Regions from separate parts of the Serratia sp. MMO-28 genome, predicted to be linked through region 2. Evidence: riboswitches for the same ligand, from Rfam matches in the RefSeq annotation. Region 2 holds a riboswitch; the other holds the start of a gene.
What was found. A riboswitch is a leader RNA that binds a small molecule or an ion and turns the genes downstream of it on or off. The one in region 2 is predicted to bind thiamine pyrophosphate.
Positions count from the first base shown of each region.

Region 1: it holds a riboswitch for thiamine pyrophosphate, as region 2 does, so the genes downstream of both, thiM (hydroxyethylthiazole kinase) here and thiC (phosphomethylpyrimidine synthase ThiC) in region 2, are expected to answer to the same signal.

Region 1 covers NZ_JBBCVB010000027.1:20,281-26,771, forward strand. Annotated here, with positions in the region: gene srlR (glucitol operon DNA-binding transcriptional repressor SrlR) at 1-692, shown strand, start outside; partial or broken gene gutQ (arabinose-5-phosphate isomerase GutQ) at 685-1,655, shown strand; gene thiD (bifunctional hydroxymethylpyrimidine kinase/phosphomethylpyrimidine kinase) at 1,689-2,489, opposite strand; gene thiM (hydroxyethylthiazole kinase) at 2,486-3,280, opposite strand; TPP riboswitch at 3,315-3,411, opposite strand; gene WG891_RS20820 (hypothetical protein) at 3,537-3,785, opposite strand; gene WG891_RS20825 (MarR family winged helix-turn-helix transcriptional regulator) at 3,883-4,458, opposite strand; gene WG891_RS20830 (thioredoxin family protein) at 4,637-4,876, shown strand; gene WG891_RS20835 (redoxin domain-containing protein) at 4,975-5,508, shown strand; gene WG891_RS20840 (DUF1571 domain-containing protein) at 5,670-6,323, shown strand.
Region 2 covers NZ_JBBCVB010000043.1:21,717-28,207, reverse strand. Annotated here, with positions in the region: gene hemE (uroporphyrinogen decarboxylase) at 1-908, opposite strand, end outside; gene nudC (NAD(+) diphosphatase) at 951-1,718, opposite strand; gene rsd (sigma D regulator) at 1,818-2,333, shown strand; TPP riboswitch at 2,464-2,587, shown strand; gene thiC (phosphomethylpyrimidine synthase ThiC) at 2,702-4,645, shown strand; gene thiE (thiamine phosphate synthase) at 4,638-5,276, shown strand; gene WG891_RS24855 (HesA/MoeB/ThiF family protein) at 5,281-6,030, shown strand; gene thiS (sulfur carrier protein ThiS) at 6,027-6,227, shown strand; gene WG891_RS24845 (thiazole synthase) at 6,229-6,491, shown strand, end outside.

The DNA.
Region 1 (6,491 bases), on a different contig from region 2:
ATTTTTCCACTACCGGCACCACCATCCGTAAAGACCTCACTCTGCTGGAAGAAGAAGGCGAAGTGATCCGCACTTACGGCGGTGTGGTGCTCAGCCGTGACGATGGCGATCAACCCATCGATCGCAAAACCCATATCAATACCGAAAAGAAACGCCAGATCGCCTACGCCGCCATCAAGCTGATTGACGATGGTGATTCGCTGATCTTCGATGCGGGCAGCACCGTATTGCAGATGGTACCCCATCTGGCGCAGTTCAATAACATCACCGTAATGACCAATAGCCTGCATATCGTCAATGCGCTGGTGGAATTGGATAACGATCAGACCATCCTGATGCCCGGCGGCACCTACCGTAAAAAATCGGCGTCGTTTCACGGCAGCCTGGCCGAATCGGCGTTCCACCAGTTCAGCTTTGATAAACTGTTTATCGGTGCCGACGGTGTCGATCTCAACGCGGGAGTCACCACCTTCAATGAAGTGCACAACGTCAGCAAAGCGATGTGCGAAGCCGCCAGCCGCATTGTGCTACTGGTCGACTCCTCAAAATTTGGCCGCAAAAGCCCGAACGTGGTGTGCGACCTGAGCGTGGTGGATACGCTGATCACCGATAAAGGCATCAACCCGGATTACCTCGCCGCGCTAGAGGCAAAAGGCATCAATATCATTCTGGTAGGAGACTCCGATGAGTAACGCTACTGCCCTGCTCAACTTTGCCCGCGAAACCCTGGAGATTGAACTGGCAGAAGCGCAGCGCCTGCTGACCCGGCTGGACGATAACTTTGTTCGCGCCTGTGAATTGCTGCTGAACTGCCAGGGTAAAGCGGTGGTTTCCGGCATCGGCAAATCCGGCCATATCGGCAAAAAGATTGCCGCATCGTTGGCCAGCACCGGTACGCCATCGTTCTTTGTCCACCCAGCCGAAGCGCTGCATGGCGATCTGGGCATGATCGGTACCGAAGATGTGGTGATCTTTATCTCTTATTCCGGCCGTGCCAAAGAGCTGGATCTGATCCTGCCGCTGCTGGCAGAAAGCCAAATCCCGGTGATCGCCATTACCGGTGGCAAAGAGTCACCGCTGGCTCTGGCTGCAGCCTGTACCCTGGATATCAGCGTGGAGCATGAAGCCTGCCCGATGGGATTAGCCCCTACCTCCAGCGCGGTCAACACCCTGATGATGGGCGATGCACTGGCGATGGCGCTGATGCGTCAGCGTGGTTTCAACGCCGAAGACTTTGCCCGCTCTCATCCAGGGGGCAGTTTGGGTGCGCGCCTGCTCAATCGCGTACACCATCTGATGCGCACCGGCGATCGCCTGCCAGTGGTTGCAGAAAGCGCCAACGTGATGGAAGCGATGCTAGAGCTGAGCCGCACCGGCCTTGGCCTGGTCGCGGTGTGCGATGCCCAGCAAAAAGTGGTGGGCGTATTTACCGACGGCGACCTGCGCCGCTGGCTGGTGAAGGCAACAGCCTCAACGATGCCCTGAGCCCTGCGATCACCCGCCCCGGCTATCGCTTGCCGGAGCAATGGCGTGCCGGCGAAGCCCTGGAAGCATTGCACGAACAGCACATCAGCGCAGCCCCGGTCGTTAACCTTAGCGGCGTGTTGGTCGGGGCACTCAACCTGCACGATCTGCATCAGGCCGGGATCGGCTGATCTCTGTGCCGGGCGTTCCCGCGCCAGGCCTACTCACCACCAGGCATGAAAATGGTGCACGGGCCCGATACCCTGGCCTACCTCAAGGCTGTCCGCCTGCTGCAAGGCTTGTTGCAGATAAGCTTTGGCCGCTGCCACCGTTTCAACCCAGTTTTCATGGCGCGGGCGCAACGCCGCCAGCGCCGCTGAAAGTGTGCAACCGGTGCCATGGGTGTGGCGGGTTGCCACACGCGGCGCAGTGAAACGCTGCTCCAGATCGGCGGTGAACAGCCAGTCCGGGCTTTCTTCTTCACTCAAATGCCCCCCTTTCATCAGCACCGCCTGGCACCCCATCGCCAGCAATGCCTGCCCCTGCTCACGCATTTGCCGTTCATTCTCGGCCGGTGCGCAAGCCAGCAGTGCCGCCGCCTCCGGCAGATTTGGCGTGATCACGGAAACCAGCGGCAGCAGTTCACGGCGGATGGATTCGACGGCCACGGGAGCCAGCAGCGGATCGCCGCTTTTAGCCAGCATCACCGTATCAAGCACCACATGCGGCAGTGGATAGTGGCGCAGACGTTCCGCCACCGCCATGACGATATCCGCATTCGCCAGCATGCCGATCTTGGCGCTGTCGATCCGCACATCGCTGAGCACGGAATCAAGCTGGGCGGCAACAAAAGCCGGATCGATGTGGTACACCGACTGTACCCCACGGGTGTTTTGCGCCACCAAGGCGGTGATCACGCTAGTGCCATAGGCTCCTAATGCCGAAAATGCCTTCAGATCGGCCTGAATCCCTGCGCCCCCGCTCGGATCGGTGCCCGCAATGGTCAACGCATTGATACGTTTCATTGCAGCTCCTCCGGGGCCAGTTGATAAAGTGCATCGAGAAACGCCGGGGTAAAACTGCCAGGGCCGCTGCAGCGCGCCACCGCCCGTTCACCGCATAACGACATCACGCGGCAGGCAGTGGCTACGTTATCCAACCGATCGCCCGGCAGGCTGCAAAAGGCAGCCACGACCGCAGACAGCGCACAACCGGTGCCCACCACCCGCGTCATCAGAATATCGCCACCGGTTACGGCGCAAGCACGTTCACCGTCGGTGATGTAATCCACCACTCCAGTCACGGCGACAATCGCACCACTACTGCGCGCCAGTTCGCGTGCGGCTGGCAAGGCCGCCAGCGAATCATCGTGGCTGTCGACGCCACGACCGCTGGCCTGCAGACCGCTCAGCGCCATAATCTCCGACGCGTTACCACGAATTGCCGCAGGTCGCAGCCGGAGCAGCCGCTGGGCAAATTCGGTGCGATAATCCAGGCCGCCCACCGCCACCGGATCCAACGTCCACGGCTTTTCTGCCTGATTAGCGGCCGCGATAGCGGCCAACATCGACTCGGCCCGCGCGCTGTGCAGCGTGCCGATATTGATCAGCAACGCATCCGCTAAACGGCTGAACTGTGCCGCCTCGGCAGGCTCAACCACCATCGCCGGAGAAGCGCCCACGGCCAGCAGGACATTGGCAGTCAGCTCCTGCACCACTTCGTTAGTCAGGCAATGAATCAGAGGGGAACGTTGCTTAAATTGGTGAAAACAGGCGACGGCACGGTGGCCGGGTAACACATCAGATCGAGTGAACATATTGCTCCCAACCGGCGTTCAGAAGGCGGGTACCGGTTGGATACCGAGACTTCCCTACGCTGGCATTATCCAGATCAGGTGGTACGGGTATTTCTCAGCCTTCACAAAGAAGGGCACCCCGAGTCATTGAAAAATCATCATATTTTTGTTGGCTACGCCACCAACGCCTGTTCAGGATAATCGCCAAGCCAGGGGGCTGTAAACCCATTTAGAAGAAGAGCCTGGTATAGCCCAGATAAAGGGAGATACGGATGTTTTACTGGACAGGTTTATTGTGTGAACCCAAGTTGCTGCCGATATCTTTCTGGACTGATTGCGCCCAGCTATCGACATACAAGCCAGGGTTGCCCAAGCCGCTCTTGATAAACGCACCACTGCCGGTGATATTGCCCGCGTAAACACTGGCGTCAGCCGCCGTGGCGTTGGCTGCGGTCAGGGAGGCACCGTTCAACTGGATTTCGCCGCCGATCTCTAGGGACGAACTGCTCATCCCGAGCGATGTCATCGCCCCTGCTGGAGTAGTATCATTATCGGTAGTAACTAGCCCCTTATCTACTTGCCAAAGATCGAGTGCACCCGCGCTTACGACAACCGAATCAATATCATTGTTGCTGGCAACTCGACAGAGTCCCTTTGGGTTCTTCAAATTCGCGACAAATTAATATAACGCTCTCCTGTGGGATAAATTCGCCTACCAGACCACACCAGGGGCGGCCATTTTGCTCTTGGTGGAAACGACAAAAGCGGCATTCGCCAAACATCCTCACATCTTTGCTTGCCTGAAGATGGCGCAACAATCCTAGAAAGCCCGATTTAAGCTTCTCTTCTGGAAACGATAGGAAATTACGTGTATCTAGCTGATTTTCCTCAATAACACCGCGCATAATTTCTTTTGCGTTTGGCGTCAGCACAAGATGTACTACCCGTTTATCTTTACCGTCGTTTTCCTTCCTCAACCATCCCTCGCTTTCCAGCTTGTTCAGAGACTGAGATACCGTGCCTTTTGTCAGACCAAGGTATTCTGCCGTTGCGATCGGTGTATTGGAATAATCGTTGCATTGCGATAGGTAGTAAAGGATTTGGACCCAGGTCGCAGGTAAACCTTTGAGCTGCGGATGAGAATAAATAGCCCTCATCTGCAAGTTTACCAAGCGTTCTATAATATCAAAAAGTGTCATATAACCCGTTTCCTGTTCATTGAGGAATTATGCTGGATGAGTTGAAAATTTTAGACAACGAAGATGTGACCCACTCAGCGTATCGTATCGATTCAAAACCATCTTGACAACACATCCGTTCCTCTTTATGATTAAGTTGTATCGAATCGATACCATTAAATCATAGAGAGAAGCGATTATGAGTAAAAAGGCCATTTTCTTTCACGCAGGTTGTCCAGTATGCATAGACGCAGAGCAACAAATCGCTCTGGCACTGGACCCTGCACAATACGCTGTCGAAATCGTCCATCTGGGAGAAGACAAAGTGCGCATTCAAGATGCTGTATCTGCAGGGGTAAAATCTGTGCCTGCACTGGTTCTTGATGGCGGTGTTCCGTTACACATCAATTTTGGTGCTTCCATTGACGATCTGCTTTGAAGGCAACAGAGTAAACGACAGGTACTGATAATACCTGTCATCCCGAATGTTGGTGTTATGAGAGCCTCCCGTGCTATCAGGAGGCTCTGGAGTTTAGTATGAATGAGATTCGTTATCCACGCGCGCCCGAATTAAGCATAGCTTGCTGGTTTAATACTGTAGAACCTGTCACCTTGGAGTCTCTGCGCGGTAAAGTCATCGTTATGGAGTCATTTCAGATGCTGTGTCCCGGCTGTGTGGCGCACGGTTTGCCACAAGCTGCACGCATTTACGCAACTTTCCCACAGGATGAAATTGCTGTTATCGGGCTTCATACGGTGTTTGAACATCATAAAGTGATGACGCCACTTGCACTGCAATCCTTTCTGGCTGAATACCGCATTCCCTTCCCCGTCGGAGTGGATATGCCGTCTCTGGAAAGTCATATACCCCAAACCATGCAGACATATTCTATGCGCGGTACCCCTACGCTGACATTAATTGATCGGCAAGGATATTTACGACAGCAATATTTTGGAGAAGTCAGCGACCTTATAGTAGGGGCTGAAATTGGTGCGCTACTGAATGAATCACTGCCAGTACATGAGAAAAACGCGATAGCGGGGTGCAGTGATAAACAATGCTCAATTTAGAATAGTTCAGTTTCCGTTGTCAGAAAGAACATATCAACAACAAGAAATTACACAATTTAAGTTAAAGACTCGGGACATGGCTCTTACTATCTGCTTATTCAGTATAGGGGAAGACTATCATTAAACGAACTCGATCAATATTGTTACTAGCAACCCTATTGATGCCAATTCCCCGCGTTTGTGTTGCTAGCACAAACGCGGCCACCTTCCTGCCACCGTCAAACGAAAGCAGCGCGGACCCTATCATTCTTGCCCAGCAACATTTTGAATATATTGAGTCTTATCAGGTTAAGATCATTTCTAAATCAGCTCTGGGTGAAAATAATGTGATTCGATACAGTTATCGCAAACCGGGGTATGTGCGGATGGATTTTACTGAGCCGCACCCGGGTGCGGTGCTGGTTTATAACCCAACGAGCAGCACTGTCCGCCTGTGGCCATTCGGCCTGCATCAACTCCCTGTGCTTAACCTTTCACCAGCAAACTCTTTAATACGCGATCAGAACGGCCACCGGGTGGACCAATCAGATGTTGGTACATTACTGCGCAATATCCGCAGCCTGCAACAAGGAGGTGAAACCACCATCGTTGGTAAAGAAATCTTACAGGGGCAACCCGTGTTGCATGTATCAGTCAATGGCCCTGCAGGTTTTACCGTCAGTGATGTTCACCGGTCTGAACTCTGGTTGGAGAATAGCCACCATTTTCCCATCAAAGTCGTGAGTTATGGTATTGATGGCCATGTTATAGAAAGCGTTTTTATGGATGCCATCGTATTCAACATCCAATTTCCCGATAATTTCTTTACCCCTTGATACAGAGTTTGATGGCATGGCTGAGTATCAACTTTCCACCGTCTGGCGAATCAAGTCTCCCTTGCAGGAGCTATGGGGTGTTCTTTATCATCCCGATACCAGGCCAAGTTGGTGCAGGTTATTGAAATGCCGGAAGGCTGGCACATAAATTAGGCACCTGCGTTGAGG
Region 2 (6,491 bases):
CGTTCCGGCGCGGCATACAGCATCGAAGGATCCATATTGCCCTGCAGGGCAACCTGGTGACCCACGCGACGGCGCGCGTCGGCGATATCCGTCGTCCAATCCAGGCCCAACGCATCACAACCGGTCGCGGCCATAGCTTCCAGCCACTGCCCGCCCCCTTTGGTGAATAAGGTTACCGGCACCCGGCGGCCATCATTTTCATGCAGCAGGCCATCAACGATTTTATGCATGTATTGCAGCGAGAACTCCAGGTAGTCGCGGCCAGTCAGCACACCGCCCCAGGTATCAAACACCATGACCGATTGCGCACCGGCTTTGATTTGAGCATTGAGATACAAAATGACGCTGTCTGCCAGCTTATCCAGCAGCAGATGCAACGTTTGCGGCTCGGCGTACATCATCTTCTTCAGCTTGGTAAACGCCTTGCTGCTGCCACCTTCCACCATATAAGTAGCCAGCGTCCAGGGGCTGCCGGAGAAACCGATCAGCGGCACGGCACCTTTTAGCTCACGGCGAATGGTGCGCACCGCATTCATGACGTAACCCAGTTCATCTTCAGGATCAAACGCTGGCAGCTTTTCCACATCGGCCCGGCAGGTAATCGGGGATGAAAAACGTGGCCCTTCGCCGGCTTCGAAATAAAGCCCCAAGCCCATGGCATCGGGAATAGTAAGAATGTCGGAGAACAGAATAGCGGCGTCCAGCGCATAGCGGCGCAGCGGCTGTAACGTCACTTCACAGGCTAATTCCGCATTTTTGCACAGCGACATAAAATCACCGGCCTGGGCGCGGGTCGCCTTATATTCCGGCAGGTAACGACCGGCCTGACGCATCATCCACACAGGGGTTACATCAACCGGCTGGCGCAGCAAGGCACGCAGGTAGCGATCGTTCTTCAACTCATTCATTTATCGGGCTCCCGTCATCATCTGGCGCCATTGTACATGATTCTATTCTGCCCGACACAGCGCCACGGTATCCTCGATCAGCCGGCGCGCCACGGTGCCCGGAGGTGGTAACAATGGCAGCCGATCGTGGCGATACCAGCCGGCGTTGAGCAACTCTTTCGGATCGTGGCGCAGTTCGCCGCCCTGATAGTCCGCCATAAAGGCCATCATCAGCGAATGGGGGAATGGCCAGGGTTGAGAGGTCACATAACGCAGGTTGGTGATCGAAATATTGCTTTCTTCCATCACCTCACGCGCTACCGCCTGTTCCAGCGTTTCACCCACTTCGACAAACCCGGCCAGCACGGTATGGATCCCACCGCGGTGACGCACGTGCTGCGCCAACAGGATCTCATCATCGCGACGGATCGCGACGATCACGCACGGTGCAATCTGCGGGTAATAACGCTCACGACAGTGATTGCACAAGCAGGCGCTTTCGGTGCGGCTGAGTACCATTTCATGACCGCAATAGCCACAAAACTTATGTGAACGATAAAAGTCAGCCAGTTGCACGCCGCGCCCGGCAAGTTGGAACAGGCCACGATCAAGATCGAGCAACTGCCGCACCGATCCCATCTCTTTCGGCATCGGCTGGCATATCAGCCATACCGGTACCCCATCCCATTCGCCAATCTGACGGGCCTGCCGCCCCTGCAGGGCAAATGACGCCGCCAAACCCAGTGGCAGCTCACCGTTTGGCAGCCAAATTTTGCTTTCATGGCTGACGATCCACCAGCCATTTTCGTTACCCGTTAATGCAAGTTCCATATGTTGTTGCACAACCTCCGCTTCACTGGCAATCTAGGAGTTGTTCTTTGTTACATTTTAATAACTTACTGTTTCTTTCTCTTACTCACGGAGTCAAACATGCTCAACCAGTTGGAAAGCCTGACTCAACGCGTTGGTGGCAGTAATGAATTAGTTGATCAATGGCTACAAGCACGCAAGCAATTACTGGTCGCTTACTGCACTTTGGTAGGCATCAAACCGAACAAAGAAAAGCGTACGCCGCTGAACGAAAAAGCGCTGGAGAACTTTTGCCAGAATCTGGTGGATTATCTCTCTGACGGGCATTTTCACATCTACGGCAAAATTATCAAGCAGGTGGAAGGCTCAGCCAGCCCGAAAATGGCGCTAACCACCAAGTTCTACCCAAAGTTACAGGCCAATACCGAAACCATCATGGCATTCCACGATCGTTATACCGAAGTGGAGATCGATCAGGACGTCTGCCTGGAGTTTCATCAGGCGCTGTCAGATATCGGCGAGGCGCTGGCCTCACGCTTTGCCCTGGAGGATCAACTGATTCAACTGGCAGCGGAAACCTGGCAACAAGCGCAACCTGGGGCTGCCAATTCCGATACGCTGGAAAACCCAGCCTAATCCTGCCAACCCATTTCAACGTCATAGTGCAGGCCCACGGACGGGCCGGATCACCTCGCACCGCCAACAACGCCGCAGCATGAAAGATCAAAGGCAGGCTTGTAGTTTTTATTCACCCTCCTATACTGGTGGCTTCTTGTCGGAGTGCCTAGCGTTGATCTGTTTAGCAAATCAGCCAGGCTGAGACCGTTAATTCGGGATCCGCGGAACCTGATCGGGTTAATACCCGCGAAGGGAACAAGAGTAATCTATCGCCGAACACAGCTTTTCCGATCCAGGATCTCGCTGCTTTTTTGGCCAGCATCATTACTCCCTCCGAGCTCCAGACAAGCAATTTTCCACACATCACCCACTGATAGGAATTTGCTATGTCTACGATGAAAAAACCCCGTGCCCGCAAACAGCAGCGTGACGAAGCACAGCAGTTTATCAATGCCTTACAGGGCGTGACTTTCCCCAACTCACAGCGTATTTATCTGCAAGGCTCACGCAGCGATATCCGTGTTCCCATGCGTGAAATCCAGCTTAGCCCGACGCTTACCGGCGGCAGCAAAGATAACCCACAGTATGAAGCGAATGAGGCGATTCCGGTGTATGACACCGCTGGCCCTTATGGCGACCCGCACGCCACATTGGATGTCCATCGCGGCCTGGAAAAGCTGCGGGCAGGCTGGATTGAGGAGCGTGCGGATAGCGAAACCTTGAACACGGTCAGTTCCGGCTTTACCCAGCAGCGCCTGGCGGACGAAGGGCTGGATCATCTGCGCTTCGAACACCTGCCGTTGCCACGCAAGGCCCTGCCCGGCAAACGCGTTACCCAATTGCATTACGCCCGCGCGGGCATTATCACGCCAGAGATGGAGTTCATCGCCATCCGCGAGAACATGGGGCGTGAACGGATTCGTGGTGGCGTGTTACGCCAACAGCATCCCGGCCAGAACTGGGGGGCCAATCTGCCAGAAAACATCACGCCGGAATTTGTGCGCCAGGAAGTGGCCGCTGGCCGCGCTATCATCCCCGCCAACATCAACCACCCGGAATCCGAGCCGATGATCATTGGCCGCAACTTCCTGGTGAAAGTGAATGCCAATATCGGTAACTCGGCGGTCACGTCGTCGATCGAAGAAGAAGTAGAAAAGCTGGTGTGGTCTACCCGCTGGGGCGCAGATACCGTGATGGATCTCTCCACTGGGCGCTATATCCACGAAACCCGTGAATGGATCCTGCGTAACAGCCCAGTGCCGATTGGCACCGTGCCGATCTATCAGGCGCTGGAAAAAGTGAACGGTGTGGCGGAAAACCTGACCTGGGAAATGTTCCGCGATACTCTGCTGGAACAGGCGGAACAGGGCGTGGACTACTTCACCATTCACGCCGGCGTGCTGCTGCGCTATGTGCCGATGACCGCCAAACGCCTGACCGGCATCGTGTCACGCGGGGGTTCGATCATGGCGAAATGGTGCCTGTCGCACCATCAGGAAAACTTCCTCTATCAGCACTTCCGCGAGATCTGCAAAATCTGCGCCGCCTACGACGTTGCCTTGTCGCTCGGTGACGGCCTGCGCCCCGGTTCTATTCAGGATGCCAACGACGAAGCCCAGTTTGCTGAACTGCACACGCTGGGCGAACTGACCAAAATCGCCTGGGAATATGACGTACAGGTGATGATCGAAGGCCCAGGCCACGTGCCGATGCAAATGATCCGCCGCAATATGACCGAAGAACTGGAACATTGCCACGAAGCACCGTTCTATACCCTTGGCCCATTGACCACCGATATTGCGCCAGGCTACGACCACTTCACCTCGGGGATTGGTGCCGCCATGATCGGCTGGTTCGGCTGCGCGATGCTGTGCTACGTCACGCCGAAAGAGCACCTTGGCCTGCCGAATAAGGAAGACGTGAAGCAGGGGTTAATCACTTATAAGATTGCCGCCCACGCCGCCGATCTGGCGAAGGGCCATCCGGGTGCACAGATCCGTGATAACGCCATGTCCAAGGCGCGTTTTGAATTCCGCTGGGAGGATCAGTTCAACCTGGCGCTGGATCCGGACACTGCCCGTGCTTATCACGATGAAACGCTGCCGCAGGAGTCCGGCAAGATTGCCCATTTCTGCTCCATGTGCGGGCCGAAATTCTGCTCGATGAAAATCTCGCAGGAAGTGCGCGACTACGCCGCCGCACAAGAAGCCGCCAAACCGGTCGAAGTCCAGCTTTCCGGCATGGAGAAAATGTCTGCCGAATTCCGCTCGCGCGGCAGCGAACTGTATCACAGCGCAGCCAACCTGCAGGAAGAGGTGAACAATGACTGAAATCACTACGCCCTTCCCTGCCACGCCACACGAACTGGGGCTTTACCCGGTGGTGGACAGCGTTGAATGGATTGCACGCCTGCTGGATGCAGGCGTGACCACCATCCAATTACGCATCAAAGATCTGCCGGACGAACAGGTCGAAGCCGACGTTGCCGCCGCTATTGCGCTTGGCAAACGCTACCGTGCGCGGCTGTTTATCAACGACTACTGGCGGCTGGCGATCACACACGCCGCCTATGGCGTGCATCTCGGGCAGGAGGATCTGGATACTGCCGATCTGGCCGCCATTCACCGGGCCGGACTGCGCCTGGGGGTATCGACCCATGACGACGCCGAGATCGCCCGCGCCATTGCGATAAAACCTTCCTACATTGCGCTGGGGCATATCTTCCCCACTCAAACCAAGGAAATGCCTTCCGCCCCCCAAGGGTTGGCGGAACTGAGGCGCCATGTCGCTGGTTTACAGGAGTATCCAACGGTGGCGATCGGCGGGATCAGCCTCGATCGCGTGCCCGCCGTGCTGGAGTGCGGCGTGGGCAGTGTGGCACTGGTCAGCGCCATCACCCAAGCCGCGGATTGGCGTCTGGCTACGGCACAACTGCTGAAGCTGATTGAAGGCAAGGAGTAATGCCATGCTCAACGATCAGGAATTTTTGCGTTACAGCCGCCAGCTGCTGCTGGAAGAGTTCGGCCCAGAAGGCCAGGAAAGGCTGAAGCAATCTACGGTATTGATCGTCGGCCTGGGGGGATTAGGCTCCCCGGCGGCACTGTATCTGGCTGCCGCTGGCGTCGGCACCCTGCTGCTGGCGGATGATGACCAACTGCATATCTCCAACCTGCAGCGGCAAATCCTTTATCGCAGTAATGAACTCCCTCAAGGCAAAGCGCGGCTGGCACAGCGTCAATTGCAGGCGCTGAACCCATTGGTAGCCTGCATTGCGCTGGAACAGCGCTTACAGGGTTCGATATTGAGCGAAGCCGTGGCGCGTGCCGATCTGGTGCTGGACTGCAGCGACAATATGGCGACCCGCCACGCGGTAAACAGTGCCTGTGTCGCGGCGAGTAAGCCCTTGATCAGCGGCAGCGCGGTCGGTTTCAGCGGTCAGTTGTTGGTGATCGAACCGCCATACGCTCAAGGGTGCTATGCCTGCCTTTACCCTGAGCAAGCTGAGCCACTGCGTAACTGCCGAACGGCGGGCGTGCTCGGCCCGGTGGTGGGGACGATCGGCACGCTTCAGGCGCTGGAAGCCCTCAAAATGCTGGCAGGGATGGCTTCCCCCCTCAGCGGCAAACTGCGTTTGTTCGACGGCAAACAGCAGAGCTGGAGCACCCTGCAACTCAGCAAAGCCAGCAATTGCCCGGTTTGCCGAGGTGCCGCATGAAAATTACGCTGAATGACCAGCCGTTGGAGTTGGCGCAAGCATTGAGCGTCACCGCCTTACTCGAACAACTGGATCGCCACCAGCCGGGCACTGCGCTGGCGATTAACCAGACCATCATTCCTCGCGCCGACTGGGCAACCCGCCAGGTGCAGGACGGTGATGATATCCTGCTGTTTCAAGCGATTGCCGGAGGCTGACATGCTGCAAATCGCCGATACCACTTTTACTTCACGCTTGTTTACCGGCACGGGCAAATTCGCCACCCCGGCCTTGATGCTGGCCGCCTTGCACGCCTCCGGTTCCCAGTTGATCACCATGGCAATGAAACGCGTCGATCTGCGCGGCGGTAACGATGCCATTCTGGCTCCGCTGCAACAGTTAGGTGTGAAGCTATTGCCAAATACCTCCGGCGCTAAAACCGCCGCCGAAGCGGTGTTTGCTGCCCGCTTGGCACGGGAAGC